Regions from separate parts of the Empedobacter stercoris genome, predicted to be linked through region 2. Evidence: riboswitches for the same ligand, from Rfam matches in the RefSeq annotation. Region 2 holds a riboswitch; each other region holds the start of a gene.
The links. A riboswitch is a leader RNA that binds a small molecule or an ion and turns the genes downstream of it on or off. The one in region 2 is predicted to bind S-adenosylmethionine.
Positions count from the first base shown of each region.

Region 1: another riboswitch for S-adenosylmethionine. It lies ahead of NZD85_RS02675 (homoserine dehydrogenase); the one in region 2 lies ahead of NZD85_RS08030 (TonB-dependent receptor plug domain-containing protein).
Region 3: another riboswitch for S-adenosylmethionine. It lies ahead of NZD85_RS01105 (hypothetical protein); the one in region 2 lies ahead of NZD85_RS08030 (TonB-dependent receptor plug domain-containing protein).

Region 1 is NZ_CP104209.1:575,680-587,114, forward strand. Features, by position in the region: gene NZD85_RS02660 (TonB-dependent receptor plug domain-containing protein) at 1-1,022, shown strand, start outside; gene NZD85_RS02665 (IS3 family transposase) at 1,515-2,396, opposite strand; gene NZD85_RS02670 (helix-turn-helix domain-containing protein) at 2,375-2,803, opposite strand; gene NZD85_RS02675 (homoserine dehydrogenase) at 2,899-4,080, opposite strand; SAM riboswitch class I at 4,198-4,295, opposite strand; SAM riboswitch class I at 4,744-4,844, shown strand; gene NZD85_RS02680 (homocysteine S-methyltransferase family protein) at 4,889-5,887, shown strand; gene metH (methionine synthase) at 5,875-8,541, shown strand; gene metF (methylenetetrahydrofolate reductase [NAD(P)H]) at 8,756-9,712, shown strand; gene NZD85_RS02695 (hypothetical protein) at 9,755-10,378, opposite strand; gene NZD85_RS02700 (KTSC domain-containing protein) at 10,471-10,917, shown strand; gene pdxH (pyridoxamine 5'-phosphate oxidase) at 10,970-11,435, opposite strand, start outside.
Region 2 is NZ_CP104209.1:1,687,872-1,699,306, reverse strand. Features, by position in the region: gene NZD85_RS08060 (DinB family protein) at 1-85, shown strand, start outside; gene NZD85_RS08055 (SRPBCC family protein) at 112-639, shown strand; gene NZD85_RS08050 (nitroreductase family protein) at 690-1,262, opposite strand; gene NZD85_RS08045 (hypothetical protein) at 1,338-2,093, shown strand; gene NZD85_RS08040 (aminodeoxychorismate synthase component I) at 2,109-3,068, shown strand; gene NZD85_RS08035 (aminotransferase class IV) at 3,052-3,651, shown strand; SAM riboswitch class I at 3,710-3,813, shown strand; gene NZD85_RS08030 (TonB-dependent receptor plug domain-containing protein) at 3,868-6,255, shown strand; gene NZD85_RS08025 (APC family permease) at 6,326-7,618, shown strand; gene NZD85_RS08020 (hypothetical protein) at 7,631-8,158, opposite strand; gene NZD85_RS08015 (nucleoside-diphosphate kinase) at 8,334-8,750, shown strand; gene NZD85_RS08010 (copper resistance protein NlpE) at 8,850-9,305, shown strand; gene NZD85_RS08005 (acyl-[acyl-carrier-protein] thioesterase) at 9,366-10,106, opposite strand; gene ribH (6,7-dimethyl-8-ribityllumazine synthase) at 10,133-10,630, opposite strand; gene NZD85_RS07995 (tetratricopeptide repeat protein) at 10,744-11,435, opposite strand, start outside.
Region 3 is NZ_CP104209.1:228,099-239,533, forward strand. Features, by position in the region: gene NZD85_RS01085 (KAP family NTPase) at 1-1,223, opposite strand, end outside; gene NZD85_RS01090 (restriction endonuclease subunit S) at 1,267-2,481, opposite strand; gene NZD85_RS01095 (type I restriction-modification system subunit M) at 2,471-4,030, opposite strand; gene NZD85_RS01100 (hypothetical protein) at 4,255-4,662, shown strand; gene NZD85_RS01105 (hypothetical protein) at 4,708-4,947, opposite strand; SAM-I-IV-variant riboswitch at 4,997-5,091, opposite strand; gene NZD85_RS01110 (LexA family protein) at 5,148-5,606, opposite strand; gene NZD85_RS01115 (Y-family DNA polymerase) at 5,607-6,875, opposite strand; gene NZD85_RS01120 (GIY-YIG nuclease family protein) at 6,966-7,772, shown strand; gene NZD85_RS01125 (SOS response-associated peptidase) at 7,761-8,345, opposite strand; gene NZD85_RS01130 (hypothetical protein) at 8,413-8,691, shown strand; gene NZD85_RS01135 (type IIG restriction enzyme/methyltransferase) at 8,994-11,435, shown strand, end outside.

The sequences.
Region 1 (11,435 bases), 1.1 Mb from region 2:
CGTATTACGATGATAACACAAGAGGTACTGGAGAATATGATGAACATAATAATCTAATCAAGAACAATCCAATGAATACTCCTATTCCTGGTGTTTTTCTACAAGACGAATGGACTTTGAATGCTGAAAATAAACTATTACTTGGTTATCGATTTGATTACGATAAAACACATAAAGGAATACATTCTCCAAGAATTGCATACAAACTTTCACCTTCATCTTATCATACTTTTAGAGCTAGTTTTGGTACGGGATTTCGTGTTGTAAATGTTTTCACAGAAGATCATCGTGCATTAACTGGCGCTAGACAAGTAGTTTTTGAAAATGAATTAAAACCTGAAAAATCATATAATGGTAATATTAATTATGTATTCAAATTACCTACTTCTTTTGCAGCATTAAACTTTGATTTCACGACATTCTATTCTTATTTCACAAATAAAATTATTGCGAACACAGACACAGATGAAACAAAGATTATCTACGACAATTTAAACGGACACGCAATTTCTCAAGGGGTATCTTTGAACATAGATGCAACATTTGATTTTCCGCTAAAAATAACGCTTGGCGCAACCTATATGGATGTGTACAAAAACGAAAATGGAAAAAAAGAAGTACAATATCATGCTCCAAAATGGTCTGGAAATTTCTTAGCAAGTTATGCATTCAAAAAAAATTTAAGTGTTGATTTAACCGCCAATTATAATGACAAAATGAAATTACCTCGTGTGGAAAATGATTATCGTCCAGAATATTCAAAACCAACTTTTATAGCAAATATTCAATTTACCAAATCATTTAAAAACAATATTGAAATCTATGGTGGCGTAAAAAATCTTTTTAATGTCTTACCAAAAGGTGATGTCATTGCTCGTTGGTGGGATCCTTTTGGAGAACCGGGAAATGGCGTAACACCTCCACAAGGTAGGAATGATGTTATTTTTGAACCAAATGATTACAGTTATACAGCAATGCAGGGTACTCGTGGTTTTTTCGGAATTCGTTATAACTTAAAATAATGAAAAAATTACACATCATTTTTCTACTGTTATCAATTTATAGTCAAGCACAAATTTCATTCGATAAATTAAATTCTAATTTCCATGAAAAACCGAAACCTATATTGCTCTTTTTTTCAACAAAGTGGTGCAGCTATTGCTTAATTCAAAAAAAAACAAATTGAAAAAGATAAGAGTTTATTCCACTTTTTAAATAACGAAGTTTATTATTTAGAAGTAGATGCAGAGTCGCATGATACTATTTATTTTTTAGAAAAAGTTTATCAACCTAAAGAAAAACTACATGCTTTTGTTGAGGAATTTATTTCAACAAACGAACAGATTAATTATCCGTATTGGGTTTTAATCTCAAAAGATCTTAGAATAGAAATGACCTATTCTGGACTTATTAAAAACAAATCATTTAAAATCCTATTGGAAAAGTATTTTAAAGGCCCTAATTTTGTAACGTCCTGAAAAAATGATACAGGATTAGACCAATAAAATTTTATTTTAAACAGTACATATATTCGTATTTGTACTGTTTTTCTTTTTGTACGATTTTGGTATTAAATCTTGTTGCTGGTGCATTTGCATCGGTGTTAAATAATAGTTTGACAAATGCGGTCTTAACTCATTATAAATCTCTACGGTTTGTTTGACCAAAATCTTTCTTGTATTCAAATCTACATTAAATTTATCAATATCATATTCCTGTTTTAAAATTCCATTGATTCTTTCGGCTATGGCATTCTCATAAGGATCTGATTCTTGTGTCATACTACAACGGATTTTATGCTTTTTCAATAGCTTTTGATAATCATCGGAACAATATTGTAAACCTCTGTCCGAGTGATGAATAAGACTCTTCGGGTTTTCTTTTTTCAATGCCATTTTTAAAGCATTTAAACAAGATGCTGTAGCCAAAGAATCCGACACATCAAAGCCTACGATTTTCTTAGAATAAGCATCGGTTATCAAGCTTAAATAGGCTGGGTTTTCTCTGTTTCCCAAGTAGGTGATATCCGACACCCATACATTATTTGGTTTTCTGCATTGATAATCTTTAATTAAATTTTTATGTTTCTTAAAACGATGATACGAATTGGTAGTTTTGTGATAACTTCTTTTGGGAATGATTAACAAATGGTTAGCCCTTAAGAAGTCAAAGAATTTGTCTCTGCCAATTCTTAAATTTTCAAGTTTCTCTTTCAAAAGAAAATACAGTTTCTTTCCACCCATTTTTGGATGAATCATTCGCAGCTCTGCTACCCAATCCACAACCTGCTGTGCATTTTGTTGCCGCTTTGCTCTTCGTTTCAAATGACGATAATAAACCTGTCGGTCAACCCCGAACAATTCACAGGAGAAACTTATGGTTTCTTTTTGTTCCATTCGGAAAGAGTCGATAGTTCGGGTGGTGAGTTTTTTCGTATATCAATTTGATATTCCTCTTCGGCAAGGTTAATCATCATATCGAAAATAATGGCTTTTTTATCAGCCACATAAGCTTGTTTCTCAAGGAAAGCCTTCTGCTTTTGCAAAAGCTTTACTTGGGCTTCAAGCTCCATGATCTTTTGTTCTGGTGACTTTGGCATATTCGAGGGTGTTTGGTTCTCCCAATCAAAGGTACCAAATTTTCTGAGCCAACTCATAACTGTACTTCGGGCTTGGATGCCATACTTACGGCAAGCGCCCACAGTAGATAATTCCCCAGACTCAATTTCTTTTACAACATTCAACTTAAAAGACATACTGTAATCGCGCTGAGTACGTTTGACATAATTGCTTCTTTCTTCCATAATAACGATTTCTTTTTTGTATCGCTATTTCAGGACGGGACATTTTTAGATTTAAAAAAAGCCTCAAGATAATTTAAGGCTTTTTATCCTAAATATTACTCAAAAGCAATTATTGAAAGATTTGTATTTTCTATAATTTCTTTTTGTTTAAGCTTCTCAATATCAATTACACCAACTATATGGTTGTAATTTTTACTCTGATAACGTTCTTCTATTTCCTCAAAAAAACTTGAAACATCATCTGTTTGGTTTTCAAATCCAATGTAAACACGTTTTTTCCCATTTTGATTAAAAATACCCTCGTGTTGATTTTCATATTTTCGAATCGAATATTTATAGTCATATTTCAACGCAGAAATATCACTCAAAACCGCTGAAGATGTAGGGAAACGCCCAGCTCCTTTTCCATATAAAAACTGCTCATCGGAAAGCGAACTTCCGATCAATACACCATTGTATTCATTATTTACTAAAGCAATCGTTTTATTAAGCTCAACAAAAGTTGGTAAAACTGTAGACGTAATTTCTCCTGTTTGATGATTTATTTTTGAATTCGCAATTAGCTTAATTGTGTAATTTTTTTCGTTCGCATATTTAAAATCTTCAACTTTCAAAGCAGTAATCCCTTTACGAATAATAGCTTCTACTTCAATTTTTTTACCAAAAGCATGTAATGTAATAATCGACAATTTACTCGCTGCATCAAAACCTTCCACATCTGCCGTTGGATCAGCTTCAGCAAAACCACTTTCTTGTGCTGCTTTCAAAGCATCTTGATACGATTCATTTTCATTCGCCATTTTAGTCAAGATGTAATTTGTTGTTCCATTCACGATTCCAGAAACATAATTCAATAAATCATTATCGAAATATTCTTCTAAATTTCGAATAATTGGTACAGAACCACAAACAGAGGCTTCATAAAGGAAAGAAACATTGTTTTGTTCTTGTAATTCTAATAATTCTTTGTGATGGTCAGCAATCAATTTTTTATTGGCACTTACGACATGTTTCCCATTAACAAAAGCTTTTTTGATGATATCATAAGCTGCATCTGCATCAGAAATCAATTCTACCACAACATTTATTTCATCATCATTTAAAATATCTTCTGCATTTGTTGAAAATAATTCAGCTGGTGCATTTCGTGTTTTTGAATCATCTTTAATTACAATTTTTTTAATCGCTGCATTTAATTGTGGTTTCTCTTCTAAAACCTTATAAATCCCCTCTCCTACTACGCCAAATCCGAATAATCCGATATTTATTTTTTTCATTTATTTATTTCTTTACTATTGATTTTATCAGAAAATGTGAAGAAAAAAGGAAATTTTAAAATAATAACAATTGAATCAGTTGTATTAAGAATAATACTGAATGATGGTTATCGTAGTTATTTATCTTCCCTTAACAGGATGGAATTAGCACCTTGATTGTAATCAGGTTGCTAAAGTTTCTTAGGGCCATTTCCCTCCACTTTTCTTGATAAAATATAAAATTTTACTTGAGCTATTTCTGAGGGCAAATTTAGTACAAACTATTTCAATTTTCCAAATATTAAAACATACATTTGTTTATAATTTTCTAATTAAAGTTCTAATATGATTTAATTTCAGAATTATTTTCTAAAATTTTTATTATTTAATGATTTGATTCTATAAAAATGATTAAAAAGTAAAAACAAATCTTCTAATTAATTCTGGAAAATTCAAAAAACCTAATAATATTCTAATTTAAAACACCTTAAATAAGTATTAAAGATATTTTTTACATCAATTAACGTATTGTAAGAATATTTTTCTATGTTAATGATTTTACAACCAAAAATAATCAGGTTAAGTTTATGGAATGATTAACTTATTTTGACATGTCTTCTTCAAATAATAATTATAATGATTATCATTTTTTTATTTTAAAAGGAATGGATAATTTTGCAGATAACCTTATAAAGAATAGATGGAGGGATTAGGCCCGTAGATATCTTGGCAACCCAAAGGAAAGTTGGGTGCTACATCCTACTCAAAAAAGAGAAAGATAAGGACTTACCTCGCAATTCTTCCCATAAGGTTTTAATAAAATAGTAAAATGAAATTAAACGATATACTAAAAGAACGTATTGTTATTTTAGATGGTGCTATGGGAACAATGATCCAAAAGCACAATTTGCAAGAGGAAGATTACAGAGGAGAAAGATTCAGAAATTTCCATACATCTTTAAAAGGAAATAACGATTTATTGGTGTTAACACAACCACAAATTATCAAAGATATTCATAGAGAGTATTTAGCTGCTGGCGCAGATTTAATTGAAACAAATACATTTAATGCGAATATCATTTCGATGATTGATTATGATATGGTTGATTTAGTTGATGAATTAAATTCGGAAGCCGTTCGTTTAGCGAAAGAAGCTTGTGCGGAATATTCTACTCCAGACAAACCTCGATTTGTTGTTGGTTCTTTAGGTCCTACAAATAAAACAGCATCGATTTCACCTCAAGTGAATGACCCAAGTTACCGTGACATCGATTTTGACACTTTAGCTAATGTTTATTTTCGACAAGCTAAAACAATGTTAGAAGCAGGTGTTGATGTATTGTTAGTTGAAACTATTTTTGATACCCTAAATGCTAAAGCAGCATTTTATGGAATTCAAGATGCGATCGAAAAAACTGGAATCAACGTTCCATTAATGGCTTCAGGTACGATAACAGATAAATCTGGACGCACACTTTCTGGACAAACAACTGAGGCATTCCTTATTTCTTTAGAACATATTGATTTACTTTCAGTTGGTTTAAATTGTGCGTTAGGTGCTACAGATTTAATTCCATACTTAGAAGTTTTAGCAGAAAAAGCTCCTTTTTATGTAAGTGCATATCCAAATGCAGGTTTACCTAATGCTTTTGGTGGATATGACGAAACAGCAGAAATGATGCGTGAACATATTCGTCCATTTTTAGACAAGAAATTGGTCAATATTATTGGTGGTTGTTGCGGAACAACACCAGATCATATCAAATTAATGGCAGATTTAGCAAAAGAATACGAACCTCGAAAAATCAATGTTGCATGTCAAGCGTAAAAATTCAACTTTCTGGATTAGAACCATTAATTGTACGCGAAAATTCAAACTTTGTAAACGTTGGAGAACGCACAAATGTAACTGGTTCAAAAAAATTCTTACGATTAATCAAAGAAGAAAAATTTGAAGAAGCACTTCAAGTTGCGCGTGATCAAGTAGATGGTGGCGCACAAATTATCGACATCAACATGGACGAAGGTATGCTTGATGGTATAGCTTCAATGGTAAAATATTTACGATTAATTGCTTCCGAGCCTGATATTTCAAAAGTTCCCATCATGATTGATTCTTCTAAATGGGAAATCATCGAAGCTGGATTAAAAAATGTACAAGGAAAAGCAATTGTCAACTCTATTTCTTTAAAAGAAGGAGAAGAATTATTCATCGAGCACGCCAAAAAAATCAAACGTTACGGTGCTGCAACTGTTGTAATGGCATTTGATGAAAAAGGTCAAGCTGATAATTACCAACGTCGTATTGAAATCGTAAAACGCTCGTATGATATATTGGTCAATCAAGTAAAATTCAATCCAAAAGACATCATTTTTGATGTTAATATTTTCCCTGTTGCAACAGGAATGGAAGAACATCGCCGAAATGCAATCGACTTTTTTGAAGCGACAAAATGGATCAAAGAAAATCTTCCTTATGCGTTAGTTTCGGGTGGAGTTTCCAATGTTTCGTTCTCGTTTCGTGGTAACAATGCAGTTCGAGAAGCAATGCACTCAGCCTTTTTATACCACGCAATTCAGCACGGAATGGATATGGGAATCGTTAATCCTGAAATGATTGAGATTTATGATGATATTCCAAAAGACTTATTAGAACATGTTGAAGATGTTTTATTGGATAGACGTGATGATGCCACAGAACGATTGATTGATTTTGCTGAACATTTAAAAGGTGTTACAAAAGAAAAAAAGAAAGATGATTCTTGGCGTGAATTACCTTTAGAAAAGCGAATAGAAATAGCTTTGGTAAAAGGGATTACTGAATTTATTGATGAAGATACGGCTGAAGCATTAGATCAAATTAAGTCACCACTTCAAGTTATTGAAGGTCCATTGATGGATGGAATGAATGTCGTAGGAGATTTATTTGGAAGTGGTAAAATGTTCTTACCACAGGTTGTAAAATCGGCTCGTGTGATGAAAAAAGCTGTAGCCTATTTAACACCTTATTTAGAAGAAGAAAAACTAAGAAATAAAACTGACAAAGAACCATCTAAAATATTGATGGCAACCGTTAAAGGTGATGTACATGATATCGGAAAAAACATTGTTTCTGTTGTATTAAGCTGTAATGGTTTTGAAATTATTGATTTAGGTGTTATGGTCTCTTCTGAAAGAATTTTAGAAGAAGCTCAAAAAAATAAAGTCGATGTAATTGGACTTTCGGGATTGATTACGCCTTCTTTAGACGAAATGGTACATGTTGCTAAAGAAATGAAACGCTTAAATCTCGATATTCCATTAATGATTGGAGGTGCGACTACATCAAAAGCCCACACCGCTGTTAAAATTGCTCCGCAATATGACAAAGCTATTCACGTATTAGACGCTTCGCGTTCGGTTACCGTTTGTCAAAAATTAATTGGTTCACAACAAGCAGAATTATTTACAGAAACGGAAACAGATTATACTAAAATCAGAGAAGGTTTCTTAAATCGCGCTGTTGCAAAAGAATACCTAACAATTGAAGAAGCTCGTAAAAATAAATTGCAATTAGATTTTGAAGAAAATAAACCATTCAAACCAAATCAATTGGGTGTATTTACGCATCAAGCAAATGTAACTGAGTTAAAAGAATTTATCGACTGGACTCCTTTTTTCAAAACATGGGATTTACATGGAAAATTCCCTGCGATTTTAGATGATGAACTTGTCGGTGAAAATGCCAAAGAATTATACATTGATGCATTGTCAATGTTAAACAGAATCGAAGCCGAAAATTTAGCAAAACCGAAAGCTGTTTACGGTTTATTTAAAGCGAATACGATAAACGATGACACGATAGAATTGTTTGATGAAAACGATCTTAAAATAGAAGAATTCTACACACTTCGTCAGCAAGCGAAAAAATCGAAAGATCAACCAAATATGTCAATTGCTGATTTCATAGCACCGAAAGATTCAACTATACAAGATTATATTGGCGCTTTTGCTGTAACTGCTGGTCAAGAAATTGAAGAAGTTGCTAAAGCGTACGAAAAGAACTTGGACGATTACAATTCGATTATGGTCAAAGCAATTGCTGATCGTTTAGCTGAAGCTTATGCAGAATATTTACACAAATATGTTCGAACAGAAGTTTGGGGATACGCATCTGACGAAAATTTATCAAACAATGAATTAATTGCTGAAAAATACAAAGGAATTCGTCCTGCTCCTGGTTATCCTGCTTGCCCTGATCATTTGGAGAAAGAAACAATTTTTAACATATTAGATGTTGAGAAAAATGCTGGGATCGAATTAACAAGTTCGTTAGCCATGTACCCTGTTTCATCAGTTTCGGGATATTATTTTGGGAATCCGAAAGCTAAATATTTTGGTGTCGGAAAAATTAAAATGGATCAAGTAGAAGATTTTGCTCAACGTAAAAATATAAATTTAAAAAAAGCGGAACGTTGGTTAGGACCAAATTTGGCTGATTAGAAATTAGTCAGATTCTTCGACAAGCTCAGCATGACAACAAATCACGAGTTTCGAACTTCTGACTTCAAAAAAAATGCGTTAGGGATTGTAGTGAAAATCCTTTGCTGACCAGCAAAGATTGTAACGAAAAGCCCGCCCGAAGGGAACGCCCTAAAAAAAGAAAATATACAATTGGAATTCGAGCTTCGAACTTCGTTAAACGATAAAATAAAGAATGAAAGTTACTGAACATATAGAACGTGCGAATGGAAAACCGTTGTTTTCTGTTGAAATTTTACCTCCTTTGAAAGGTCAAGATGTAAATGCAACGTTTAAAACTTTGGATCCTTTAGTGGAATTGAATCCTGCTTTTATCGATGTGACTTATCATCGACAAGAGTATATTTACAAACAAAAAGAGAAGGGTTTGTTGAAGCGGTATCAAGTGCGAAAACGACCTGGTACAGTAGCGATTTGTGCTGCTATCCAAAATCACTATAAAGTTGACGCAATTCCGCATTTGATTTGTGGTGGTTTCACAAAAGAAGATACAGAAGATGCTTTGATTGATTTGAATTTCTTGGGCATTGATAATGTATTGGTTTTACGAGGAGATCCGATTAAATCTGAAAAATCATTTGTGCCAGAAGTTGGTGGACATGCGTATGCTTCAGAATTAATTGAACAAATTACTGCTTTGAATACTGGAAATTATTTGGATGATGATTTGCAAGAATCGCATCCGATGGATTTTTGTTTGGGTGTAGCTGGTTATCCTGAAAAACATTTCGAATCGCCAAACCTTGCAATAGATTTGCATTATTTGAAAAAGAAAGTTGAATTGGGAGCTGATTACATTGTGACACAAATGTTTTTTGACAATCAGAAATACTTTGATTTTGTCCAAAAATGTCGAGGAATGGACATTAACGTTCCGATTATTCCTGGAATAAAACCGTTAACAACTTTTAATCAATTGACTAAAATTCCACAAAATTTCTACATCGATTTACCCGAATCTTTGTCGATGGAAGTGTTGAAAGCAAAAGATAAAGAAGCGATTAAAGAAATTGGCTTGGAGTGGTGCGTTCAGCAATGTAAAGAGTTAATGGAATTTGGTGTTCCTGGATTGCATTTTTATACGATGAGTAACTCGATTAATACAAAAAAGGTTGCTGAAGCGATTTTTTAAAACTATAAATAAAAAGAGAAAGCAATTAAAGTTTTCTCTTTTTTATTCAATCCTACTATTTTTTAAAGGTGTTTCTTTTAGAAAATCATTCAATTGTTGAATTTCATTTTCGTAATCATATTTTAAATCTTCGTGAAATTTATCAAAAATAGACTGAATTAATTTGAGTCTTCCAGCTTGGTATTTAAATAATTTTTCTGCATTTTCACCTGTTGTATATTTATTAAACAGATATGAATATCGTGTAAATGATTCTTGCAAAATATATTTTCTTAATTCAAATTCGGACACTTTGTCTTTTGTAATTTGAACATGATAATTCACAATTCCACTCAGTGTTTTGAGTGTCAACAATAATTGTCTATGACTTCGAATAATATTAATCTGATTAATTAAGTGATTAGACTTTTTGAACTGTAAATCAATCTTTTCGTAAATTATTTTTACTCGATCTTGCAAGTCACTTTCATCCTCTAACAATTGAAAATGTAAATGCTCTACCAACGTTTCATCTTTATTTATAAGACGCAAAAGAAGCTTGTCTTTTTCTTTTGTAGGTAAATCTAAAATTGCAATTTTCAATGCTGGAACATCTTTCAACTTCATCTCTATTTGTTTGGTGTTAGCTTCACTAAAATTACAACTTTCTTTTACAAAAAAAATCATTTATCATCATCTTAATCAAACTTATTCCTATTAAAAGTATTTCGTGATTAATATTCCGTACTTTTGCAAACCGAAAAAAGGGTTAAAAAATTATGAAAAGCGTTGTAGAACACAGAAAATTACTTGGAGTTGATAAAAATGTCACTCTAAAAGAGTTGAAAACAATTTACAGAAATACGATGAAAGATGCGCATCCTGATAAATTTGTGAACGATGAAGCAGGTAAATTAGAAGCTGAAGAAAAAAGTAAAGTCGTGATTGAAGCGTATCATTTTTTGGTAAGTGTTAATCCTGAAACACACGAAAAAAATAAAGAAGAATATACGACAACTACGACAAAATCTAACATTCATGATTTTTACATGGACGAACAGATTTTGAAAGTTGAACATTTAGATGGTAATCATTACGAATATTTCGGTGTTCCTAAAAATACCTACATCAAAATGGTAAATTCTGATTCACCAAGTCGCTTTGCAAGAAGACACATTTACGGTAAATTTACACATCGTAAAGCGGGTGAAGCAATGAAAGATTAAATTTAATCAATACTATAAAAAAGCCTCTAAATTAGAGGCTTTTATTATTTTTTTAAGGAGCTAAACGCTCTTTTTTCCAATCAAAATCTTCTTGTAATACATAACGAACTCTGTCATGTAAACGACTTGGACGTCCTTGCCAAAACTCAATTTCTGTTGGTCGAATTAAAAATCCACCCCAATGCTCTGGACGAGGAATTTCTTTTCCTTCGTATTTTTTTTCTAACTCTAATTCTTCCGCAGCCAAATCTTGGTGTTCATCTATTACAGAACTTTGAGCAGAAATCCATGCTCCTAACTGACTACTACGAGGTCGTGTTTCGAAATATCCGTCCGAATTATTATCCGACGTCTTTTCAGCTACACCTTTTATAATAATTTGTCTTTCTAAAAATGGCCAAAAAAATGATAAACATACTTTCGGATTTTCTAACAAAGCTTTACCTTTTTGACTATTGTAATTGGTATAAAAAATAAATCCTTCATCTGTATATCTTTTCAATAATACGACACGTGTT
Region 2 (11,435 bases):
TGAAGATGCGATTTTATACAATAATATTCACGAAGCAATGCATTTAGGCTATATGATGGCCATGAAAAAGAATATTCCTTTTTAGAGTATAAAAATTAATTTTAACACTATATGAAAATTCTGAAAAAATTCCTTTTATTTATTGTTGGAGTATTGTTTATTCTAACAATTCTAATGTTTGCTTTGGGGAAACACTATCATTTCGAAACATCAACAGTGATTAATGCACCAATAGAAAAGGTGTATGAACAAGCGAGTGCGTCAAAGAAATTTAATGAATGGAATCCTTGGATGAAATTAGATCCAAATCTGAAATTATCATATTCAGGAAATCAAGGTGAAGTGGGTGACGAATATTGTTGGGAAGGAAACGATGATGTAGGAAAAGGATGTCATATTATAACAGCTTTAGAGCCAAATAAAAAAGTGGCCACAAAAATGATGTTCAAAAAACCATTCGAAAGTGATGCAACTTCAGATATTGTTTTGACAAAAGAAGGGAATACAACAAAAGTCACTTGGAGCATGGACTGCGAGTTAGATTATCCGATGAATTTGATGAAACTAATGATGGATGCGCAAATGGAAAAATCATACGGTGATGGTTTAACAAAATTAAAAGAATTAAGCGAAAAATAAATTACATAAAAAAACGCTACTTTTTGAGTAGCGTTTTTTTATTGAATATTTTAATACTCTAAAAATCGTACTTTATTTTCGATTGGTTGACGAACTCCTTCAGGAGTTTCTTCATTATATTTTCCCATATAGAAAACTCCCACACATTTTTCTCCTTCTTCCATCGTAGTAAACTCATCTACATTCGCAATTACATTCGCAGGTGAAGACCAATAAGCACCAATATTTAATGCGCTTGCCATTAACCACATGTTTTGAACAGCCATGGAAGTTGCAGCTAATTCTTCCCATTCAGGATTTTTATCTGTATCAATAAAATTGATCAAAACAATTTTATTCGATTTGTCACATTTTTCAATTAACGCATTAATTTTTCTGTCACTTAACTGATCTGGAGGAGTACCTTGTACATAAACACGTTTCACATATTCGCGAAAACGATCTTTTACCGCACCTTCTAAAACGATAAAACGCCAAGGTTCTGTTTTTTTATGAGATGGTGCCCAGTTGGCAGCCTCAAAAATTTGATTTAATTCTTCGCGCGTAATTTCTTCTTGCGTGTATTGTGGAGGAAATATAGAGCGTCTATTTTTTATGATTGATAATAAATCGTTTGCATTCATTTTGTAACAATTCTTAATTTTATTCTACTGATTAGGCAAATTTACATTTTTTAAATCCAAAAAATTCATAAAACGATGAATAGAACATTAGATCAAGTAAAAGTAAGTCGTGCAACACAAAATAAATTTGATTTTAGATTAGGTGATTATATTAATCAGTCGTTTAAAATCTTTGGTGATAATTGGCTGCAATTTGCATTATTTACTTTGGTTTCGGCTATTATTTCAATACTTTCTGTTGTGACGATTATCGGTCCTTATTTGGTAATGTTTCCGTTGCAAATGGGATACGGACATGTGGTTGATAAGATAGAAAATGGTGAATCATTTGAATTTAATGATTTTTTTAAAGGTTTTGAAAAATGGACACGATTCATTCCGTTCTTTTTATTAATGTTAGGTTTCAGTTTGTTGTTAATGATTCCATTTGTACTTTTAATGGGTGGTTTTGGATTATTAGTTAATGAAAACGAATCGTTTGCACCTCTTTTTAGTTTGTCCATATTTGCGATTTTACCACTTTTTATAATCATAGGAATTCTACTTTCAGTGGTTACTTTTTTCACTCCTTACATTATTTATTACGGGAATTATGGTGTCATAGACAGTATTAAGTTATCGTATAAAATTGGAATGAAAAATTTTTGGTACATATTGTTAACCGTATTATTATACAGTATTTTATCTCAAATAGGCGCTTATATTTGTTTCGTCGGAATTTTGGCAACATTTCCTATTGCTCAAATTATGGCCTATTTATTAGTGAAAGATTTTTTATTAATAGATGATCAAAAAACAGAAATTGATCTACTTGGTACAAATCAAGAATAATATTAATTTTATCGAATGTTAGCAAAGCATTCGATTTTTACGAAAATGAATGAATTGGGAGCTGCAAAAGTTCCCTTTTTTTTTATGATTGATTTTTTAAAAGAAAATGGAGAAATTGTTCCGTTGAATAAATTATCAGAAGAGATTAAATTTGAAATCAACTGTACTCAAAAAAAAACTTTTGAAAAGGCTTTCGAATTTAAAAAATTTCCAATTACCTTCGATGAATATCTGCCAAAATTTAAACATGTGCACGATAATCTTTTGTTTGGAAATTCATATTTGACGAATTTAACGCTTCCTACAAAAATCGAAACAGACTTATCATTAGACGAAATTTATACTTTTTCGGATGCGAAATATAAACTGAAATATAAAAATGATTTTGTTTGCTTTTCACCCGAACGTTTTGTGAAAATAGAACATCAAAAAATTTTTTCAAATCCAATGAAAGGAACAATTGATGCGTCAATTCCACACGCTAAACAATTGATTTTAGATGATGAAAAAGAAGCTGCCGAACATGCTACAATTGTGGATTTAATCCGAAATGATTTGAGTTTGGTTTCCGAAAATGTTGAGGTGACAGATTATCGCTACATAGAAGAATTGAAAACAAATGATAAAACATTGTTACAAGTAAGCTCTGAAATAAAAGGAGACTTGAAGGAAGATTATTACCAGAATTTGGGAACAATTTTCGATCAACTATTGCCCGCAGGCTCTATTTGTGGGGCGCCTAAAAAGAAAACCGTTGAAATTATTTTAGAAGCTGAAAAGTACGAACGTAATTTTTATACAGGAGTTTTTGGTGTTTTCGATGGCGAAAATTTAGATAGTGCAGTGATGATTCGTTTTATAGAAAATAATCAAAACGATTTCATTTTCAAGAGTGGAGGAGGAATCACAGCAAAAAGTAAAGCGAAAGCAGAATATGAAGAATTAATCCAAAAAGTATATGTTCCAATTTATTGAATCCATTTGTTGTGAAAACAAACAATTACGCCATTTAGAATATCATCAAGCGAGATTTGATCGTACTCGAACTGATAATTTTACTGAAATTAATCCGATAGTATTAGAAGAAATTATTCAACTACCTGAAGATTTAACAGATGAAAAATATAAAGTTAGAATAGTGTATGACCGCGAAATTCAATCAGTAGAATTTCTACCGTATCAAATCAAACCAATTGAAACCATTCAACTTTTTGAAATTGAAAATAAAATAAATTATACCTACAAATACTTGGACCGCTGGTTTTTCGATGAGTATGTAAAGGAATCAAAAACAGATGATTTGGTATTAGTTAAATCAAATTATATTACCGATTGTATTTATTCGAATATCGTTTTTTATGATGGATCGCAATGGGTAACGCCTCGTTCTTGTTTATTGAAAGGTACAATGCGAGAGGCTTTGTTGCAAACAGGAGAAATTATGGAGAAAAATATAAAAGTAAGAGATTTAGAAAATTTCACCTCATTCAAACGAATCAACGCGATGATGAATCTCGAAGAAAGTCAAGAATTGGATATTTCTCATTTGATTAAATAACTCTATAAAGTTAATAGAGTTTTGTTTGCAAATTTGTTTTTTAACATTACCTTTGCATAACTTATCAAGAAAGGCGGAGGGATTGGCCCGATGAAACCTTAGCAACCAGATGACTTATAATCTAAGGTGCTAAATCCAACCTATCAAAGGGAAAGATGAGTAAAAGTATTTCACTTTTATCTGTTGGTTTCTTGAAAGTTTTATGAAAAATTGAAAATGAAAAGAAACAAATTTTTACTTGCTTCATTCGCATTTATTTGCGCATCAACTCTTTTTGCACAAGAAGTAGAAAAAGAAGAAACAAATCTTAACGAGGTTATTTTAATCGGAGGTCGTGCTTCTGAAAGAACAGTTGTTAATTCATCGGTTCCAGTCGACATCATTGATGTTGAAAAATTAAAAACGTCTTCGCCTCAGTTGAGTGTAAATGATATCTTAAACGTCGTTATACCATCTTTCAATTCGGTTCGACAGTCTTCTGCAGACGGAACAGAGCACGTTGATCCTGTGACTTTACGTGGAATGGGACCAGATCAAGTATTGGTGTTGGTGAATGGAAAAAGACGTCATACCACATCGTTGGTTAATTATCAAAACACGGTTGGGAATGGTTCTGTTGGAACAGATTTAGGTGCAATTCCAATTTCTGCTATCGACAAGATTGAAGTTTTACGAGATGGTGCAGCTGCGCAATATGGTTCTGATGCAATTGCTGGTGTTGTGAATATAGTGCTGAAATCTAAACCTGGAGGTGATGCGTCGTTGACTTACGGACAAACTTCGCGTAACGATGGTGAAACGTATAATTTTAATGGTAGTTTCGGCACAAAATTAGGTCAGTCTGGTTCGATTGTGCTTTCTGCGGTTGTAAGTGAACGTAAAAAAACGAATCGTTCGAAAGATCATAATTTAGATATTTTTGGAGATAATTTTGCATATGATTTCGCTGATGATCCAGATGCGGCACGAGCTGCGGATGATGCGAAGATAGCCGCTTTAGGATTATCAAGAAAAGATTTTAGATTTCAAATTGGTGATGCGGCAATCAAGAATCAACAATTTTTTGTGAATGCTGAAACAGCAATTAATGATCGATTGGATTTTTATTCTTTCGGAGGTGTTTCGTTGCGACAAGGAGAAGGTTTTGGATTTAGAAGATTACCAAGCGAATTGTCTGATGATGCGTTGAAAATTTATCCAACAGGATTTCAAGCGACATTAAAATCAAATGTGAATGATTATTCAAATTCGACAGGATTACGTTATTCGTACGATGGATGGAAAATCGACTTGAGCAATTCATTTGGGTTAAATTCATTTAAATATGATTTAGAAAATTCAATCAACCAATCATTAGGACTTGATTCACCAACCGATTTTTATGCTGGTAAACATCAATTTTTACAAAATACGGTAAACTTAGATTTCTCAAAACGAATCAATCAAAACATTAGTTTAGCTTTTGGAGGAGAGTACCGTTTTGAACAATATAAAATCGAAGCTGGAGATGAAGCATCTTATTCTGGTTCTGGATCAGAATCTTTTGTAGGATTTTCACCTTTGAATGCAGTAAAAGGAGATCGACATTCTGTTGCCGCTTATGTGGATGGAGAATTAAAATTCGGAAATTTCACTGCTGATTTAGCAGGTCGTTTTGAGAATTATTCAGATTTCGGTAGTACAATTAATGGAAAATTAGCCTTAAGATATGAATATGCAAAAGGATATTCGGTTCGTGGAGCTGTTTCTACAGGATTTAAAGCGCCATCGTTACAACAAAAATATTTCAGTAATTCGTACACAGATTTGTTCTTAAATGATAACGGAGATCAAGTTTTAGTTACAAAAGGAATTATTCGAAATGAATCTGATCTTTCGAGAGAAATTGGATTAGACCAATTAAAAGAAGAGAAATCAATCAATGCAAGTTTAGGGTTAACTTTTCGTCCGACTTCAAAATTGTTCATTACTTTAGATGGATATTTTATCCGAGTTGATGATCGTATTGTCTTGACTTCTGATATCACAGATCCTATTTTAGAAAAGTACAATGTTGCAACAGCACGTATTTTTACGAATGCGATTGACACAGAAACAAAGGGATTGGATTTAGTGATTTCGTATGATACGCGTTTGGGTAGAGGAAAATTAAATACAAGTTTATCTGCAAATATTAACGAGACAAAAATTGTGGGATACCATTTCCCTGAAGCTTTAACAATTCCGACTGAAGAGTTTTTTGGACCAGATCAAGTGAATATTATTGAATCGTTGAGTCCAAAAGCTAAAGCAACTTTAGGATTGAATTATTCGATTTCAGGTTTCAATTTTATGGTGCGTAACACCTATTTCGGTAAAGTGACAAAGGATGGATATCCATGGGGAAGTGTGCAAGAACATACAGGAAAAGTAGTGACAGATGCATCGATTGGATTTGATATCACGAAGAATTTTAACTTTACAATTGGAGCAAATAATCTTTTTGATGTTTTCCCAGACAAGCAAGTATACGAGAATTCTTATTATGGTGTTTTTCCACACGCACCAGTACAAATGGGAATGACAGGAGCGTATTATTTTGCACGTGCAAGTTTTAAATTTTAATCAATAATAATATATTTAAAGTGTCAATTTTAATGTAAATTCAACATTTCAATTGACACTTTTTTTGTGTATGGCACATTCTAAAATTGGTTGGAAAACCGCAGCAGCATTAGTGATTTCGAATATGATTGGAACTGGTGTGTTTACGAGTTTAGGTTATCAAATTTCGGATCTTAAAAATACGACTTCCATATTATTGCTTTGGTCAATTGGAGGGATTTTAGCTTTGATGGGCGCATTTATTTATTCGGAATTAGCTTCAAAATTCAAACAATCTGGAGGAGATTATATTTATTTATCTCGGACATTTCATCCACTTTTTGGTTATTTATCAAGTTGGATTTCTTTGTTCGTTGGTTTCTCGGCTCCAATTTCTTTAGCTGCTTTGGCAATGGGAAAATACCTTAATATTTTTGGATTTGACCTCGGAAAAGAATTTGCCATTGCAATGATTTTAATTGTAGCAATATTTCAATCATTTAGCTTAAATCTAAGTAGTAAGTTTCAAAATATATTTACAATTCTGAAAGTTGTATTCATCATCTTTTTAATTGCGATTGGTTTTTATTATACTCCTGCAGTACAACCAAATGCAATACTTTTTGACTCGAGTTGGAAAGGAGAGTTGTTACTTCCTGCGTTTGCCACATCTTTGGTGTATGTTACTTTTGCTTATACAGGTTGGAATTCGGCTTCTTACATTGTGGAAGAAATTAATCAACCAAAGAAAAATTTACCAAAAGCATTGTTTATAGGCGTTGTTTTTGTGACGATTTCTTACGTTTTATTAAATTATGTTTTTTTAAAACATGCTTCAGCAGCAGCATTGTCGGGGCAAGAAAATGTAGCAAATATCTCGTTTGCAAATCTACTTGGAAATAATGTAAAATGGGTAAGTTGTTTTATCGCGTTACAATTGATCGCAACTATTAGTGGTTATTTGTGGATTGGATCTCGATTGACACAAGCAACAGCACGCGAAAATAAATTGTGGAGTTTTATGGCAAAAGAGAACAAAAATAGAATCCCCGTGCGTGCGATATGGGTGCATACTGCAATTAGTATTTTACTGATTTTTTCAGGAGATTTTGAAGTAATATTCACTTACACATCTTTCGTTTTACAAATCTTAGCAACGTTGGCTGTTTGTACAGCTTTTTTCATTAAACAGGATGAATTAACGATTATAAAAAGTAAATTCTTTTACGTTTTACCCGCTCTTTTTTTAGCATTTAGTTTGTACATCTGTTATTTTGTATTGATGCAAAAACCAAAAGAAAGCTTATTCGGTTTAGGAATTATTGCACTCGGAATAATCTTATTCTATTTTGATAAACGAATCGAAAATAAAGATATTAAATAACAAAAAGCGAGATTAATTCTCGCTTTTTAGTTTCAGTAATTTTATCCATTGTTTTAGATTATATCTTCTAAAAATTCCGAAATAACGTTGATTAAAAGAGTTCACCCAAATCGAATTGTCTTCACAATAAATCACAACTGTTTCGATATAATCTCTTCTTCGGTAATTGTATTTATAAAAAATATTTCGTTCCGAATATTCAAAAAGAAACAAACCTTCTTCGTCCAATGATTGCGTAAAATTATGTTGACGCTGCGCTAATTTTTTGATTAAATTAATATTCTCACTCAACGATTTTGATGTTTTAATTTCTACAAAAAATCTGTCTTTAATTGTCGTTATTATTCGAATTCCAAAAATTACAATCAATGAAATAAAAATAATATTGATTTCACTTGATGCATAAATAAAGAATAAAACAAGTGCAAACATCAGCCCAAAATCTAAATAATTCCAAATTTCGAAAGGCAGAAAATATTTTTCACCAACCTTTTTGAGTTTTGTTTTATGATGAAATGTGGAAAGATTATTTGTATTCATAAGTTATTAGATTTCTCTCAAAAATAAGAAATATTATCGAATTGAAACAATCTTAAATGAATAATAATTAACTCTTTTTATTAAAACAAGAAATTTTAATTATAAAACAAAAACATTCGAATCATTTTTGTAATTTTGCACCTCAAAAATTAAGTAATAAATACAATTCAATAAAATGGCAAACATTACATTTACAATGATTAAGCCTGATGCAGTTGCAAAAGGACACATCGGAGATATTTTAAAAGACATCACTGACGCTGGTTTCAAAATCAAAGCGGCTAAAATGACTCAATTAGCAAAACAAGATGCTGAAGCATTTTACGCTATCCACGCAGAGCGCCCTTTCTTTAAGGATTTAGTTGAGTTCATGACTTCTGGACCAATCGTTGCTGCAGTTTTAGAAAAAGATAACGCTGTTGCTGATTTCCGTACGTTAATCGGTGCTACTAACCCAGCTGAGGCTGCAGAAGGTACTATCCGTGCTAAATACGCTGAATCTATCGATGCTAACGCTGTTCATGGTTCTGATTCTGACGAAAATGCTGCTATCGAAGCTGCTTTCCACTTCGCAGCGAAAGAAATTTTCTAATCGAATAAGATTATAAAACATCATATAAATCCTTCTGAAAATATTCGGAAGGATTTTTTTTGGTTAAAATTTACTTACCTTTAACTTAAATTCTAAAAGATGAAAAAAATATTTTTAGCCACATTTACAATCGCAGCTTTCGTTGTGTCAAGTTGTAAAAACGAAACAGAGTCGGTGAATAAAGAAGTAGAAAATGCAAATGATTCCTTGAAAATGGATACTTTATCAATGGAAAATTCGATTCAATTTGATGGAATTTATAAAGGGACTTTACCTTGTTTTGAAAAAGATTGTAAAGAGGTTGAAATGGAGATTAAATTATTGCCAAATAATGGTTATGTGTATGCGACTAAACGTTTAGGAATAGATAATTATGCAGTGATGACAACTGGGGTTTTTCAATTGAAAGAAGATGGAAAAACAATTGTTTTACCAGAAATCGCAAATGTTCCGAATGCTTTTTTGGTTGAAGAAGGAAAGATAAGACAATTGGATAAAAATCAAAAGAAGATTGAAACGGCAGATTCTATTCAGTTTGTTTTGATAAAAGAATAAATTAAAAAAGGTTTCGATTGAAACCTTTTTATTGTTATAATTCTGTTTAATAAAAATATGTTATTTCAACTCTAATTGACAAACAAAGTTTATTTTCTCTTGATTGACAATTTTAAACTGAATCAACTTCTCTGTTTCTAATTTCTGAATTTCGATTTCGTCATCTAAACTTAATTCTTTCAAGAAATTCATATCAATCGCTTTAATGCGATGTTCTAACATTATATTCGTATCGATTGTATTGAGACACCATTCCAAATATTTGGTATTATTGGCATGTTTTACAATATCTAAATCCGAGAATTGAACTTTATAATGTATAATTTCTGTAGCTTCAAAATTGCTGGTCAAAACATTGTTTTCCAATTTTGTAGGTTTCAAATCAGGAAATCGTTCAATATGAGATGAATCAATTTGAAGAAGATCAGGGCGGCGTTTTACAGTATTAAAAACTGCCCATAAACTTGATGCTCCAATCAACTTTTTACCATTTTTCTCGATTGTAAAATCACGAATAGATTTAGCTCCTTTCAACACTTCAATCCATGTTTTTACTTCAACAAAATCTGTCCAAGAAGGCAATTCATCAATTTCAATTCGAAGTCGATTCATTACCCAAGATTGATTGTACTGTTGCAAATCGAAAAAGCCTAAACCACCTTTAATGGCATGTTCAGAAGCTGTTAACTGAAAAAGATTTGCCATTTCTGTCAATTTCATTTTTCCAGTCGGATCACATTGAGAGAAATAAATTTCCCAATTCTTTATAAAAATAGATTGAAAATCTTCTGCAATTGGCATTGAAAAAGTTTTAGATATAAAAGAGATTATTTACCTAATTTCTTTTTCATATCGGCCATCATAACAGCTGCAACACCTGCTTCTATACCTTTATTTCCATGTTTTCCTCCAGAACGATCAATTGATTGTTGTTCATTTTCGTCGGTTAATACACAAAAAATAATTGGCATATCGTGTTTAATATTTAAGTCTTTCACACCTTGTGTTACACCTTGACAAACATAATCAAAATGCGCTGTTGCACCACGAATAACACATCCTACAACAATGATTCCGTCTAAATCTGGATGCGTTTGTGCGACTTTATCTGCACCATAAATCAACTCGAAACTACCTGGAACTTGGTACAACGTAACATCATTAGGGTTAGCACCTAAATCGATCAACGTATCTTTTGCACCATCACGCAGATTAAATGTAATATGATTATTCCATTCCGATGTAATGATTGCAAATTTAGATCCCGCTACATTTGGTAATTCTGCTTTATTATATTGAGATAAATTTTTATTTTCTGTTGCCATTTTGTTTCTAATTTGAAGGGTAAAAATACAAAAATGATTTAGGATAAACTTTGATTTGTATCAATAAAAAAAGCCGAACAAATTGTTCGGCTTGTACTTATTTTGAAAGTGAATTATTTCGCAGATTCAGAGGCGTATTTTAAACGCTCAATAAACTTCGCTGTTTCACCATTGTTTGCATTTGGATATTTACCCTCCAAAGCTTGGAAATATTTTAATGCATCAGCATTTTTACCTAACTCCATTGCAATTTCACCTGCTTTTGTGTAATATGTCGATTGTAAAGTTTCAACTTCTGTTGCTTCAGCAGCTTTTACATAGTAAGGTAAACCTTCCTCTAATTTGTTAGAAGCGACTAATGCATTACCTAACATACCATATTTTTGCGCTAACATTACGTTGTCATCTGTATCAAATTCTTCTAATAATTTAACAGCAGATGCATAATCTCCTAATTTATAATATGAACTTGCCGCTTTAAAACGAGCCAAATTACCCGCATCTGTATTTCCGTATTCATCAACTATTTGTTGTAAACCTTGAAAACTTCCAGCGCTACCATTTAATGCTACATTAATAGAATCTTGATCAAAAAGACGTTCTGCTTGAACCATTTCTTTGAAAGCATCTTCTGATTTAGGTTCTACGACTAATTTTAAGTAAGCAAAATAACCTAAAACAGCTACAATAATTACTCCTAAACCAATACCAATTGCTTTAGCATATTTTTCAACAAAGAACTCTACGTTGAAAGCTGTTCTGTCTAATTTTTCTACGAATTGCTCTGTCGCGAATTCTTCTTTTT
Region 3 (11,435 bases), 1.5 Mb from region 2:
TCATCTTTTTTAAGTACGAATATTGCTATATACCTTTCTTTAAAATTATTGTCTAAAAGTTTTATTGTTAAAATTTCATTTATTAATGAAATTATCTCTCTAGGAGTAATTCTTCTATTTAAAAATTCATAAACCTGAACTACCAACCTATATTCTTCCTCATCATAATTTTTAAATGCTTTTTTCCATTGTTCTTCAAAAAACTTTTTCCAGTCAGACATAATTGGTAAAGTAATTCTAAATACGATATCAAATGTTTTATTTATATAGTCATCTCCGAATTTTTTATCATCTCCATTTAATTCTTTAAAAGCATTTTGCACGTGTTCTCTATCAAAAGGTATAATGACTTTAATATTTGAATAGTTTTTCTCAGCGAAAAAAATATGTATCGATGACCAAATACTTAGTATATGTTTTTTAGGCAATCGATCAAAATTGTCAAAAACGATAACGATAGGTTTATTTAAATCATTATCTATATCTTCCATCCAATTTTGAAAATCTCTTACTGATGGCTGTTCTTCAGAGACAGTTTCTATTTTTGTTTCTTCTTTCTGTTTGTTAGTATAAACTTGGAATGTTTCTTCTGCAGCTAATTTAAAAGACTTCAAAAATCCCTTTTTACCACAACAATATTTTATTACATTCCACAAATAAATACCAATTACAATAAATATAGGGAAAGCTACTAGCACTAATTTCCAAAACCAAGACTCAATTTCAAAGAAATTTTTAATTGAATCTTTAAATACATTTACTGTTGGAATGTATACAATTGATAGTAAACTAAATATGAAACCAACACTTAAATAAGGTTGATTTATTGTTGTTGTTTCTTTTGATTTAGCTAAAAGACCTTTTAATTTATTATCCCATGATGTTTGATTGTCTTTTTTTAATAAGTCCGTTTCATTTTTTATAAACTCAGTTAATTCAACAAGAATAGCCTTTCTTTGTTCATCTTCTTGATGTCCCCAAACATCATAAACAAAGAACTTATGAGAACTATCTAATTTTTTTTCTATTAATCTAACTAAATTACTTTTTCCAGCTCCCCATTCACCATCAATACCTATGATTTTGAAATTAGGATCATTTATAATTTTATCACTAATTACTTTTGCAATTTTTTCCTGAGATTTGTTTTCAAAAAGATCTTCACCTAATGGTTGGTTTTTTATAAATGAATAGTTTATTTCCTCTTCAGTTTTACTTTCCATAATTTATAGCGTTTCCTTTAGTTATTAGTAGTTTAGTTTTCCTTTACCCCTCCAACCTCGCCAACCTACTTAACAACAACGATTGAAGCTGAGTGAGTTTTTGGTTTTCTTGTGTTTTTATAGCTTTTTCTTCAATTAGATATGAAAATTTTTCTAGTGGAATTTTATCCATATCTTGTGGTAATATCAAGTCTAATTCTTCAATAATTTGTTTACTTAAATTTGCTTGTGCTCCACCATTAGCAAGTGTAACAATATGATTTTGCTGATTTAATAAAGCATAATATAAAAAAGACATTTTATTCTTATCTTTACTTATCATAGCACAACAGGCTTGATTAGTTGTTACTTCCTTTTTTAAATACGCTAACTGACCAGCTGTTGCACCATACATTGCCATTAAAACTGAATCAGACGGAATTATTTTAGTAGAACTATTTTTAAACCCTTCCTTTGAAATGTATTCTTCTGAATCTAATACTACATTGTTTGATATTTCACCTGTTTTTAACCAAGGAATATCTCTTGAATTCCAATAATCTAAGTTATCTCTACTAGGAGTAGCTCCGTTTTTCATTTCATCACAAAAGTCTTTTACTTTTACAACCTCCCATCCCTCCGGAATTTCTTTTTCCAATTCCTCATTAAAAACCATTTTCCCTCCCGAAGATTTATAAGGTTTCCCTTCTTCATTAGGGAATTCAAAATCCACAAACCAATGCTTGTATAACGTTTGAGCCGTTGCTTCTAACTTTTCGCAGATTTGTTCGTTGACTTTTATTTTGTTTGCTACCGCTTGGTATTGGGCTACAATTTCGCGTTGTTTTTCGATGGATGGAATAGGTAATTCTACTTCACATAAATCTTCCCAATCAAAAGATTCTCTTGTGCTTCCATGCGAATGATAACGAGCATATCGGTCAAACTCTGGTCGAGAAAACCACATCATCAGATATTCAGGTAGTAATTCGTTTGTATTAACTACTTCAAAAACAATATAGATTTGAGAAACTAAAGCCTTTTCATATTCATCAGCTAAAGCAATAGATATTTTATCTCCATTTCTTGATGTAATGGTTCCGTATGCGAATTGTCCTTTTTCAATAATTTTATATGTAGACATATCCGTTCCAACCGTATTTGCAATGGATGGAATCAGTTTTTTTGTAATACTTACACCAAGCAATGTATCAACTTGTAAATCTCTGTTACGATTATTTACTTGTTGAATATAATCACCCAACTTTTTATAACTCATAGCCCAACGATTTAAATACGTTTGCTACTTCTTGTTTCAAGACTTCTTCTTGCTGAAACAAGTCTTTCAATTCGGTTTGCAACGACTGCATTTGGGAATCGTAATCGATGTTTTCGTCACGGTTGACAAACGCAATGTATTTACTTGGTACTAACGAATAATCTTTTTTACGAATTTCTTCTAAAGAAGCACTGTAACAATATTCAGGTTCATTCGCGTAAGTGGTTTCAACCTCTTTTTGTTGCCAGTTATGATACGTTGCGGCTATTTGCTCAATATCTTGTTCCGAAAACTGAATGAATTTCTTTTCAAACGGTTCTCCTTTTTGGCGTAAATCCATAAACAAGACTTCACCTTCACGGTTACGATAGTTTTTCACCCCATCGTTTACTTCTACGGTGCGTTCTGTTTTATTACGGTTCAAAATCCAAAGTGTTACCGAAATATCTGTAGAGTAAAACATCGCTCTTGGTAAAATCACAATCGCTTCAACCAAGTCGTTTTCAATAATTTGTTTACGGATTTTGTATTCTTCACCACCACCCGAAAGGGCGCCATTGGCTAAGATAAAACCAGCGACACCGTTTTGCGACAATTTCGAAATCATATTCAAAATCCACGCATAGTTGGCATTGGATTTTGGAGGAACTTCGTAACCCGTCCAACGCGGATCGTCTGTTAATTCGTTTTCAGCGCGCCAATCTTTTAAATTGAAGGGCGGATTTGCCATGATGTAATCGGCTTTCAATTCTTTGTGCTGATCGTCACCAAACGTATCGGCTGCTTTGTTTCCTAAATTGGCAGAAATCCCACGAATGGCTAAGTTCATTTTTGCCAGTTTAAACGTTGTATTCGTTAATTCTTGTCCGTAGATGGAAATATCTTTTTTGTTTCCTTGATGTTTCTCAATAAACTTCAACGATTGTACAAACATACCACCCGAACCACAAGAAGGGTCATAGATTTTTCCTTTGTAGGGTTCAATCATTTCGGCAATCAAGTTTACAATCGACTTTGGGGTATAGAATTCTCCTTTTCCCTTTCCTTCGGCAATGGCAAATTTGCTCAAGAAATATTCGTACACACGTCCCACAATATCTTGAGCTTCATCACGAAGCGTATCGATGTTGTTGATGGTATCCAACAAAGCCGAAAACTTAGATTGATCTAATCCCAATCGAGAGAAATAATTATCAGGTAATGCACCTTCCAATGATTTGTTGGTACGCTCTATGGTTTTAAGTGCCGTATCTACTTTAAGCGTAATATCTTCTTGTTTGGCGTTTTCAATAATGTAATCCCATCGCGATTCTTCAGGCAAATAGAATACATTTTCTGCCTGATAAAATTCTGGTATTTCTAAGAAGGCTTCTTTACCTTCTGCAATCAATTCTTCTCTGCGTTTGATGAATTTATCACTTGCAAATTTCAAGAAGATTAAACTCAATACCACGTGTTTATATTCTGAAGGTTCTATCGAACCACGTAATTTATTTGCTGCATCCCACAGGATTTCTTCTGTACTTTTGGTTTGTACTTTCTTCGCCATATTGTTATTCTGTACTAAAGTTGTAAATATACTAATCGTTTTACTGCTAATAAAATCATAACAAAAGATAATTACTTCCTATTAAGCCTATTTGTAATGATAATAACAAACATAAATATTCACAACGTCAAAATAAGTCGTTTGGATAATAAATGTATAACAAAGAGATAGAATAGGATAGAAGCTTTTGAAATAAAAAAGTATATTTATCAAAACTTAAATTGATGTGTCAAGTTTATTCTGATGTCACGTTTTGTACCTGTTCTGATTTTGAAATCGATCAAGTTCAATCATTAAAAAATTACTGGGTTTTGTATCGTTACAATGAAGCGTTAGACCTTGTAATTGTCGGCGAAATAATGTTAGATGATGTTATTAAAAAGTATAATCCAAATAATTTGGTTGAACTTGTACTAAAAAAACTAAATAACAATACGCTGTTTGATAAATCAATTGATTTTGAAGACAAAGATCGGTTGCAAGTTTCGATTGAATTGAATCAAGTAAACCTAAACTATGGGTTCGAATATGAAGCTAATAGTTGGTCAGAAATTGAATATGATTATTTTACTTGGGCGAATAGTTACGAAGAAAAAAATGGAGGAGAGGTAAAGCTTTACGAATTGTTATAAATTTATAAAATGAGCCGATTATTTATGCTAATCGGCTCATGTTTTTTAATAGTGTAATTTTTTTTCCTTTAGTAAAACCTTTTTCGCGAAAGAAATTGTATTTTCATTTTTAATGATTGAATAGTCAATTTCTCTTGATTCGAATTGATTAGTTAGTGCTTTTAGAAAGTGAGCTCGTGCAGCAACCCATCCAGTATTACCCACCTCTTTATTGAAGGAGTTAATTACTTCTTGATCTGAAAGTGAAATCAAGTTTTTTTCAAATTTTTCAGTTAAATTTTCCATTGTTTTGATACTTTAATTTATTAAACAGTATCAATCATTAAGAATAAAGGGAGTAACAATATTTTGACTGAACAGCCCTCATCGCTTTACCACCGTGGTTTGTTAAACTCGGTTGGTGTACCTTATGTACTCTTGATGATTGAATTATGATATAAAATTATTGATTATATATAAATTATCAAAATAGTTTATAGTTTTTTTTAATTCCTCTTATGCCTCACCAAATCGGTAACCACACCCAAAATAATGACAACATCTTCATCTTGTAATTGAATACAATTTTTGTATTTCGGATTTAGAGAAATCAATTGTTTGTTGATGTCATCATAACGTTTGAACGTGTATTCGGAATTGTTGACCGATACCACAATATCATCATGATGTCTGGGTTCGATATCAGATCGAATGATAAGTAAATCACCTTTCAGATATTCAGGATACATACTTTCGCCACCCACACGATTAAGATAAGTTGCTTCGGGATGATTCAGTAAAATTTCATCTAAACTAATATTATTTTGTACAAAATCAGCAGCAGGAGAGGGGAAACCTGCTGAAACATCACCAAAAAATTGAACAAATCGTTTTTCACCATCTGTTTTGATAGGGATATTGATTAACTCTTCTGAGAATTTCGGAACTTGAATAAAATGTACCATTTAATAAACATTTAAAATATCTGTAAATCTTGTTGTGTAGCAAGGTGACAATCGTTCTTGCTTCATTTTCCATTTTCTATGTATATCTTGAGAAGCTAATTTAAGCATATGATCGCCATAATTTGCATTTAATTGATCCATCACACTCATCAACGCTTTATGTTTTGGAGATTCTGTATGAAATAAATTCATCTGTGCTTGATTATCGGGCGTAATAGCGGAAACGATAACGCCAGCTTTTTTATAATCAGGAACTTTGCCTTCTGCAGGAACCAATTTATCCAATAAAAATAAAGCTGTTTTTGACAAAACGATACTCGAATTCGAATCAAAATCTAAGGTTGTACTTAATGAGTTTGAAACAAATGATTGCTTTTCATCAAAACGATTGGTCATCACAAAAACAGTAATAATGTTGCATTTTGATTGTTCTTTTCTAAGCTTTTCGGCACAAGAAACAGCAAAAGTAGAAACACGCTCTTTCAGATTTTCATAATCATTGATTGTTTTCTCAAAACTTCGAGTTGTGGCAATTGATTTTTTGCGTTGAACTTCATCTAATTTTAAAACGCTTTCGCCTAATAATTCTTTTTTCAAACGCAATTCGACGATGGAGAAATTTCGTTTGATGTATTCATCTTCAAGCAAGGTGAAATCATATGCATTACGACATCCGATATAAGATAAACGTTTAGCTAAACGTCGTCCAATTCCCCAAATATCCTCACATTTTAACCATTTTAAAGCTTTGTTTATTTTCTCTTTCGAATCAATCATATAAACGCCGTTATGATGTTTCGGAAATTTCTTCGCAATTCGATTTGCTACTTTAGCTAAAGCCTTTGTAGGAGCAATACCAATACAAACTGGAATTTTGGTAATGGTATATATTTTTTGTTTAATTTCTTGTGCACATTTCACCAAATCATAGTTATCAAAGCCTTTGAAAAGAAGAAAAGATTCATCAATCGAATAAATTTCAATATCAGGGCAATAGGATTTCAGAATAGTCATCACACGATTACTCATATCCGCATACAAAGCATAATTTGAAGAGAAAACATTGATTTTATTTAATCTAAAATTATTCTCGTATTCAAAAGCAGGAGCACCCATTGGAATTCCTAAATCTTTTGCTTCATTACTGCGTGCAATCACACAACCATCATTGTTAGAAAGTACCACAACTGGCTTTCCATTCAGCGTCGGATTGAATACTCGTTCGCACGAAGCATAAAAATTATTGCAGTCAACTAAAGCATACATCATGTTACAAAGTTGAGCAAATAAAGCGCTACAAGGTGTCGCGGAAAAGTGTTAAAAAATAATAATTAGAAATTGATTCAGTAAATTTGTGCCATGGTACTGAATGATAGATTGAAAATGTTGGTTGACCAAGTTCCAAAAAATATTTGTGGCGTGTATTATTTATACAACGACAAGCAAGATATTATCTACATTGGAAAAAGTATTGACATTAGAAAACGATTGATTCAGCATTTCAAATCACTTGATAAAAAGGAAATTAAACTTCAGCATTTTACGCATTCTATACAATTTGAAAATACAGGAAATGAATTGATTGCTTTGTTGAGAGAATCTGAATTAATCAAACAAAATCTGCCAATATTTAATCGAGCTCAACGCAAGATTAAGTTCTTTTACGCATTATATAAAGAAATAAATTCGGATGGTTATCATGCATTAATTGTGAAGAAAATTGATAACTCTGGGAACGAAATCATTTCATTTACATCACAAAATGAAGCAAAAGATTATTTATTTTACATTACAGATAAATATAAGCTTTGTCAAAAAGTAAATGGTTTATATAAAACCAAATCAAGTTGTTTTCAATATAGTTTAGAAGAATGTAATGGAGCTTGTGTAAATAAGGAAGATGTGAAACTTTACAACAAAAGAGTTCGTCAATTTTTGAAAACAGTGCATTTACCTAAAAAGGACTTTTTATTTGAATTGGTTGGAAGAACTGAAAATGAAAAAGGTATTGTATTAATTGAAAAAGGAGTTTACAAAGGTTTTGGCTATTGCGATCATTTACTTGATAATCTAGACGAAATGAAATCATTTATTGAACAAAAACAAGATAATAAGGATGTCCGAAAAATCTTATTTCGACATATAAAATCCGAATTATCCAAATAAACTCACTTGACCATCTTCACGCTGGTAGCTGAAATCTGTAAATGGTACAATAGGTTTACAATTAAGCCAATTCATTAAGTTTTCACCATCATTAAATACAACAGGCATTCGATGTTTTGTATTGTGGATATAATCCATAATGCCGACAGCTTCAGTCGTAACAATCGTAAACGTGTTATCTGAATACAATCCTGCTAAACACATCAAATTATTGTTGATTCCGATATCATATTTGATTTTGTCTTTGCCTTCGTGTCGCCATTCATAAAAACCATCAACCAATATCACACAACGATTGGTGTAAGCATCTCGAAAAGATGGTTTTTCATCTATAGTTTCAATACGTGCGTTTAAGGTGTTATTCGAATTAAAATCATTTCCAGCCCAATGCGGAATTAAACCCCATTCCAACAAATGAATAAAATCTTGTTGATTGGTGATAACAGGCAACTTTGGATGATCAAAACCTTTGAAATGAGGATTTGGCGTAAATGTAACCTCGGGTTTGAATTTCAACCTCGATTTCTTTTCAATCTGTTCTTTTGTTTTGGTAACTTTTACATGAAAACACATAGCATCTACTTTGGAATAAAGGTAATGATTACGACTATAAGAACAATTAAAAATTGAATCAATTAAAATGATTGTAGAAGAATTAAAACGAATTTTTTATAAACTTACGGTTTCACGTAAATCAGATTGTAACGCTCTATGTAGTTTTGTTGTATCAAGAAAATTAATTGCGATGGGAATATTTGATTTTTTAAAAAAGAAAGAATTTGATAAAATTTCTGAACTCGAAAAAAAGATTATTAGTTTAGAAAATAGTAATTCTGAATTGAACTCTAATCTAACTAGATATAACGGAATAATAGATGTAGAATACTATATAAAAACAGAAAAAGAAAATCAACTATAGAATCAATTGAAATGATTGAAGAAGAATTTCCAACGAGTTTGATGTAATTCGTGCATTTTAAACAAACTCACCAATTATGATGAATATCTAAAAAATTATAGGATAAGAGCTTTTTAAGCATTTTTGATATAAATCTTAGTTTTATTCATTCTTGATGCGGCCAAAATATTATAACAATATTATTATAGAGATAAATATTTAAAAACACTAAACTTTATAAGTAATTATTAGATAGTTTTATATGTTAAAATTTTATTTCTTTATAGATATATTGTTATATTTAATAACTAAACTAATATGAAATGATATCTATCGTTAAAGCATTAAATCCCGCTTATCGCCAATTTAAGCCAATCCGCAAAGAAGTTGAAAATTTCAAATCTGAATTATTAGCTTGCTTAGAATCGATTGGAATTAGTGATAGTAGAAATGAATCTGAAGAACATTTAAAAGAACCTATAAAGAAGTTCTTAACCAATACATTTTATCAAAAGAATTTAATCAATACCAAAGATCGAATTGATTTAGCTATTTATTTAGATAAGACAGCTAAAAGTGATGTTGGTGTTATTATAGAAGCCAAAAGACCGAGTAATAAAGCCGAATTTATTTCAACGAATAATATCAATAAAAAAGCGTTACAAGAAGTTTTATTATATTATTTACGCGAACGGATCGATTATAAGAATAATAACATAAAGCAAATTATAGTTACCAATGGGATTGAATGGTTCTTTTTCAAAGGGGAAGACTTTTACGATTATTTTTATAAAAATACAGAATTAATAAAAGAATATGCGCGTTTCCGTGATGGATTAAAAGACACTGCTAAAAACGAGCTATTCTATAAAGAAATAGCCGCAATTTATATTGAGAAGGTAAAAGACAAACTTCCCTATGTACACATTAAATTAGACACGAAAGAAATAACAAAATACAATGATACTAAAATTAGTAACCTATATAAATTATTTTCTGATACGCATTTATTAGGTAAATCATTTGGTAATGATAGTAATAAGCTAAACAATGATTTCTACAAAGAGTTACTTCATATTATCGGTTTAGAAGAAATAAAAGAGAAAACAGGGTCTAAAAAGATAATTGTAAGAAAAGATCCTAAAGAACGTGATTATGCTTCTATACTAGAAAATACAATTTATACATTAGAAGATAAAAGTTATCTAGATCGTATAACGAATATACCAAATTCTCCAGAGAAAGCTTTCAATGTAGGGTTAGAGTTATGTATTAATTGGATCAACCGTATTCTATTTCTTAAATTACTAGAATCACAGTTAGTCAGTTATAACAAATCCAAAGAATACAAATTCTTAAATTTTAATTTTCTAAATGGTTATGATGCTTTAAACGATTTATTCTTTTCAGCATTAGCAAGACCATTAAATGAAAGACACGATAAAAACAAGGAACGTTTCAAGAATATCCCTTATCTAAACAGTAGTTTGTTTGAACATAGTGAAATGGAGCGTTTAACATTTGATATTACTGCACTGAAAGATGAAGAAATGCAAGTTTTTTCAGGTACAATTTTAAAAGATAATAACGGTAAAAAATTAAATGGTAAATTAAATACGCTCGATTATATCTTCCGATTTTTAGATTCATACGATTTTTCGGCTGATGCCAATACAGATATTGAAGATGAACAAAATGGAAAAACCTTAATTAATGCTTCGGTTTTGGGTCTAATCTTCGAGAAAATTAATGGATACAAAGACGGCTCATTCTATACACCTGGGTACATTACAATGTTTATGTGTAAAGAAGCGATTAGAGAGGCTGTGGTGGATAAATTCAAAGCAGAATACCATCATTCTATCGAAACTTTTGAAGATGTAAAAGCTTATTGTCAAAGTTTCTTTAAAAAAGAGGATAGAATCAAGTTAAATAATACCATCAATACTTTAAAAATATGTGATCCCGCTGTAGGTTCTGGGCACTTTTTAGTTTCTGCTTTAAATGAATTAATTGCTGTAAAAAGTGAATTAGGAATCCTTTCTAATGAACAAGGTGAAAGAATACCGTGTGAAGTTTCAATTGAAAATGATGAGTTATATATTGCTTATAACGAGGGTGAATTATTCGAGTATAATCGACAAGATGTAAATAGTCTTCATATTCAAAAAACATTGTTTCATGAAAAACAAACCCTAATTGAGAATTGTTTATTTGGAGTAGATATCAATCCCAATTCAGTAAATATTTGTCGTTTACGTTTATGGATAGAGCTGTTAAAGAATGCATATTACACAACTGAAGGCGAATTGCAAACATTACCAAATATCGATATCAATATTAAATGTGGTAATTCGTTAGTTCACCGATTTAAGCTAGACGACAGTTTAAAACAAGCGTTTAAAAATAAAGAAGTTACATATTCAATAAACGACTATAAAACTGCGGTTAGTGAGTACAAACACACGAATAGTAAAGCAAAAAAAGCTGAAGTAGAAACCATTATCCGAAACATCAAAAATAATTTTAGAACAACTTTAGATGCTAAAATCAAAGAAAAAATATCTAAAGCCGTAGGTGAATATGAAAACGAAAAATCACGTTTAGATAACTTAACATTATTCGGAGAAAAGATTAAAAAAGCAGATAGAGACAATTTAAAAAAATTGAAACTAAAAGCAGAGAAATTAACCAAAGAGAAACAAGAAATTTTGGACAATGTCATGTTTCAGAATAGTTTCGAGTGGCGCTTCGAGTTTCCTGAA